2 regions of the Butyricicoccus sp. AF35-5AC genome follow, and region 1 is predicted to be linked to the other one. Evidence: a T-box and tRNA genes for the amino acid it is inferred to sense, from the RefSeq annotation. Region 1 holds a T-box; the other holds one or more tRNA genes.
What was found. The T-box of region 1 lies ahead of pheS (phenylalanine--tRNA ligase subunit alpha). A T-box ahead of a tRNA ligase gene usually reads a tRNA of that ligase, here a tRNA-Phe.

Region 1 (2,452 bases):
GCGACGACTCGGCGCGCCGTATTTGCCGCCTGCATATACTTACGAGCGGCGCGCCGGGGTCGTCGCGCCCTACGATAATACGTATCGCTTGTAACATGCGGGAGAGTGCGGCGGGATGAGGTCATCCCGCCCTACGGGTGCAGGTTTAGAACTGGTGCAGGAATCGAACGTCGTTCTCATAGAACAGACGGATATCGTCGATCTTGAAGCGGCCCATAACCATACGCTCCAGACCGATGCCGAAGGCGTAGCCGGAGTATTCATTCGGGTCGATGCCGCTCATCTCAAGCACCTTGGGGTGAACCATGCCGCAGCCGAGGATCTCGATCCAGCCCTCGCCCTTGCAGAGCGGGCAGCCTTCACCGTGGCAGCGGTAGCACTGGATATCCATCTCCGCAGACGGCTCGGTGAACGGGAAGTGATGCGGACGGAAACGAACAACCGTGTCCTCGCCGTACAGCTTCTTTGCGAACAGCTCGAGAATGCCCTTCAGGTCGCTCATGCGGATGCCCTTATCGACAACCAGACCCTCGATCTGATGGAACAGCGGAGAGTGGGTTGCGTCAACGGCGTCCGAACGGTAAACACGGCCCGGCGCAATAATGCGGATCGGCGGCTTGCGCTTTTCCATCGTGCGGACCTGCATCGGAGAGGTCTGCGTGCGGAGCACAACGTTATCCGAAATATAGAAGGTATCCTGCGTGTCGCGTGCCGGATGATCCTTCGGAATGTTCAGAGCCTCAAAGTTGTAGTGGTCGAGCTCGACCTCCGGGCCTTCCGCGATGGAGAAGCCCAGACCGAGGAAAATCTCCTTGAACTCATCGAGCACGATGTTCAGCGGATGCTTTTTGCCGATGACAACGTCCTCACCCGGCAGGGTAACGTCGATGGTCTCAGCCTCCAGCTTCTTCTCGAGCGCAGCCTGCTCGATCAGCTTCTTCTGCTTTTCAATGATGGTTTCGATCTCCGCACGAACGTCGTTGATCAGCTGACCAACAACCGGACGCTCCTCTGCAGCAACGTCCTTCATGCCCTTGAGCAGCGCGGTCAACTCACCCTTTTTGCCGAGGAACTTAACGCGGGCCTCGTCCAGCGCGCGCGAATCCTTCGCGGCAGCGAGCTGCTCCTTCGCGGTCTGCAAAATGCCTTGCAGCTTTTCTTTCATACCAATTCTCCTTCTTTGGCTTGTATATAAGGGATGGTCTCTTATACCAATTAGTAGTTAGTAATTCCTAATGAAACAAAAAACGCCTTTCATCCCTCTAAAATTAGGGACGAAAGGCGTAAAACTTCCGTGGTACCACCCTGATTCCCGAAAAAATCGGGCACTCATTGAACGCCGGTAACGGAGCGTTACTTCGCCGGCGCCTACTGCATCTATTCAGCACCGGTGCTCACAGGGGAACTTCGCGCCATACCTCGATAAACGGCTTGCAGCCATGGGACCGTTCTCTCTGAGAAAGAGGAACACAGCGTTACTTTTCCTGCTCATCGCATTGAAATATTTATAACAGAATAATTAAAACACATTTTGCGGGAAAATGCAAGAGGAAAACCGGATTTTTTCGTTAAAATGAAGATTTAACGTGATGTTTTCCTTTGTTTGGCGGTGCGCCGAGGTCGGCGCACCCTACGAGATAGATTGTACCAATTATTAAACCCGCAGGTGCCGTCCGTTACAACGTGCCAAAGAGCTGCGCGACACTGCTATCCCCCTGGGGACCCTCTCTTGCCCTACGGGCAATTCACCTTGTGTCGCGCCTGCGTAGAGTAAACCGCCTGAGTAGCAGTAAACTGTCTGGCACTGCGAATAGGCAGAGAAATGGGAGCACACTGTGCTCCCCTACGGTAGGAAAAATCCTCTGCCGTTCCCCTGTTTCGAAGCGGTCGCATGTCGGCAATCTGCGCCAGACCCTCCAAGGGAAAGGGGAGATTCACAAGAGGGTGGAAACCGCAGGTGTCTACCCTCTTGTGCGCCCGCGCGGCGTCAGCGCACTCCCCGCTGAGGTGCAGCGAAAAACTCCCCGCCCGGAAAGGGCGAACACGCCTGCGGCAGTTCGCGTACCCCGCTCAGCCGGTGCTGAAAAAGGCTGCCGCCCGTTAGGGGCGAGGCCGCTTACGCAGTTCGCGTGCCCCGATCAGTCGGTGCAGAAATGGTCTCTGCCCACCGTTAGAGCATAAAAAAAGGAACCCTTACGGGTTCCTTTTTGAAATCGCTCTTCCTTACCAGGATGCCTTGCGGACACCCGGGATCTGGCCCTTGTAAGCCAGCTCGCGGAAGCAGATACGGCAGATACCGAAATCACGCAGGTAAGCGTGCGGACGGCCGCAAATCTTGCAGCGGTTGTAAGCTCGGCTGGAGAACTTCGGCTTAGCCTGCTGCTTGAGAACCATCGACTTCTTAGCCATTTAACTTCTCCTCCTTACTTCTCAAACGGAGCGCCCATCAGAG
Region 2 (2,452 bases), on a different contig from region 1:
GTGTCGGTCATATCCTTTGCGTAGTAAGACGCATCATCCGAACCGGTACGCAGTACGAACATCATCTTGGCCATCTGGGCACGGGTCACTGCCGTGTCCGGCTTGAACGAACCGTCCTCAAAGCCCTTGATGACGTTCTTCTCGGTCAGGGTGTCGATGACCTTGCTGTCCACCTTAATGCTGCTCTGGTCGGTGAATGCTGCACCGGCAAAGGCTGTTGCTGCGCAGGCTGCCGCCATGCTCAGCGCGATCAGTCGCTTTCTGAGTGTCATATTAAATTCCTCCTTTTATTGCATGGACGCCGTAGTGCATCCATAAGTGGAATATAACACAGTCTACAGTATTTGTCAACCTTTACCTGAATTTGTGCAAATTCGTGTGATTTTGTGCAAAACAAAAAGACTGATGTTTTCACATCAGTCTTTTGGAGGTACCACCCAGAATCGAACTGGGGATCAGGGAGTTGCAGTCCCACGCCTTACCGCTTGGCTATGGTACCATGTGGAGCGGCTGACGAGGCTCGAACTCGCTACCTCCACCTTGGCAAGGTGGCGCTCTACCAGATGAGCTACAGCCGCATATTTAGTTTTTCGCGCTAACGCGATTCTTTGACTCGAAGACGGGTTACTTGCCGCTCCGACGCTACATCTCCGGGCGGAATCGCTTTTGCTGCGGCAAAAGCCACGCTGGTTGAAATATGCCACCGGATTGTTTCCAAGAGCCGCCTTTCGATTCCTTAACCGAAAGGTAAGATTTATTCAAATGAGTGTCCAGACACTCATTTGAATAAATGGTGCCTCCGGGCGGAATCGAACCACCGACACGGGGATTTTCAGTCCCCTGCTCTACCGACTGAGCTACAGAGGCATATTTCTTCAATCGTTTCCGATTGAAGAATGGCGACCCGGATGGGACTTGAACCCACGGCCTCTAGCGTGACAGGCTAGCGCTCTAACCAACTGAGCTACCGGGCCAGGCCGTCGTCGCTGTTTCGTTTTCGTTTGTATCTCTCAGCGACGATGTTTATTATACAGAACCTGTGCCCAAATGTCAACACTTTTTTCAAAGTTTTTTTATTTTCTTTTTATTCCGTTGCGTGTGTTAAAAGTTCCTGCAACTCTGCGCGGCTGAAACGATAGATTTTATCGCAAAACTGACAGGTTACCTCACTATTTTCCTGTTCTTCTGCCATCTTGCAAAGTTCGGTTTTTCCCATGCTGATCAGGGCGCGCTCTACTTTTTCACGGCTGCACGCACAGCGGTAGCCGATTTCACTGGTCTGCAGAAAATCTACCTCAAAGCCATCGAGCACCGCGCGGATGATGTCCTCGAGGCTCATGCCCTTATCGAGCATAGCAGTCATGCTCTCCAGCTTTGCCAGATTGGCCTCCAGCTTGTCAATGTCGGAATCCTTCACGCCCGGCATAAGCTGCACGAGCCAGCCGCCGGCGCACTTGACCGAGCAGTCGGTATCCACAAGCACGCCGAGTGCGCACGCAGACGGGATCTGCTCGCTCTCCGCGAAATAGCGGGTCAGGTCCTCGGCAATCTCGCCGTTGACGAGCGCAACTGTGCCCGTGATCGGGTCCTTCATGCCAATGTCCTTAATGACCATCAGATAGCCGCGGCCGACACCGCCGCCTACATTCAGCTTGCCGTCCGCACGCAGCGGCAGATCGACAGCCGGGTCCTGCAGATAGCCGCGCACATAGCCGTCCGAATCACCGACGCAGACGATCGCGCCGAGCGGACCGTTGCCCTTGATCTGCACGGTCACAGAGCCGTCCTCGGCCTTGAGCTGGCTGCCCATGATGGCAGTCGCGGTCAGCGTTCGTCCGAGGGCTGCGGTAGCCAGCGGCGTGGTGCTGTGGATTTCGTGTGCGCGCTCGACCAGCTCGGTCGTGCTGGCTGCACAAATCTGGATGCCCGCATCACGGGCGATCGCGCGAAGTAACGTATCGCTCATAAGTTAATCTCTCTTTCGTGCTGTAAAGTAAATGCGGTCCTCGCCGCCCTGTACGGGCGCAAAGGACTGGTCGCCATAGGTTTTGATCTCGGTAAAACCGGCCTGCTCCAGCATGGCGGTCAGCTGTGCAGGCTCGTAGATGCGCTCCTCGTGCGTTTCCTGCGCACGGTGCCACACATCGTCCTCCTGCTCGAAAATATCGAACTGGTAGGCGCACAGGCCGTCCTCGACCGCCGCCTGCCATACGCAGAATACACAGTCATCCTCGCGGACATAGCTTTCGCCGTCAATGCGGGCGAATTTCTCGGCTGTGTTGATGTCGAATACGAACAGGCCGTCCGGATTGAGGAACGTGTGTACGCGCTCAAAGGCAGTCTGCAGTGCTTCCGGCTCAGTGACGTAGTTTACGCTGTCCAGACAGCACAGGCACGCGTCTACCGCGCCGTACAGGTCCAGCTCTTCCATACGCTGATTGAGCAGCAGAGG

Region 2: it has a tRNA-Phe gene. The T-box ahead of pheS (phenylalanine--tRNA ligase subunit alpha) is inferred to sense a tRNA for this amino acid. The anticodon was not compared.

Annotation. Positions count from the first base shown of each region.
Region 1 covers NZ_QUDX01000001.1:366,597-369,048, reverse strand. The annotation lists gene pheS (phenylalanine--tRNA ligase subunit alpha) at 146-1,165, opposite strand; T-box leader at 1,268-1,501, opposite strand; gene DWZ82_RS01745 (type Z 30S ribosomal protein S14) at 2,224-2,409, opposite strand; gene rplE (50S ribosomal protein L5) at 2,424-2,452, opposite strand, start outside.
Region 2 covers NZ_QUDX01000006.1:107,802-110,253, reverse strand. The annotation lists gene DWZ82_RS09410 (S-layer homology domain-containing protein) at 1-272, opposite strand, end outside; tRNA gene DWZ82_RS09405 (tRNA-Cys) at 426-499, opposite strand; tRNA gene DWZ82_RS09400 (tRNA-Gly) at 503-578, opposite strand; tRNA gene DWZ82_RS09395 (tRNA-Phe) at 792-867, opposite strand; tRNA gene DWZ82_RS09390 (tRNA-Asp) at 898-974, opposite strand; gene hslO (Hsp33 family molecular chaperone HslO) at 1,085-1,966, opposite strand; gene DWZ82_RS09380 (class I SAM-dependent DNA methyltransferase) at 1,970-2,452, opposite strand, start outside.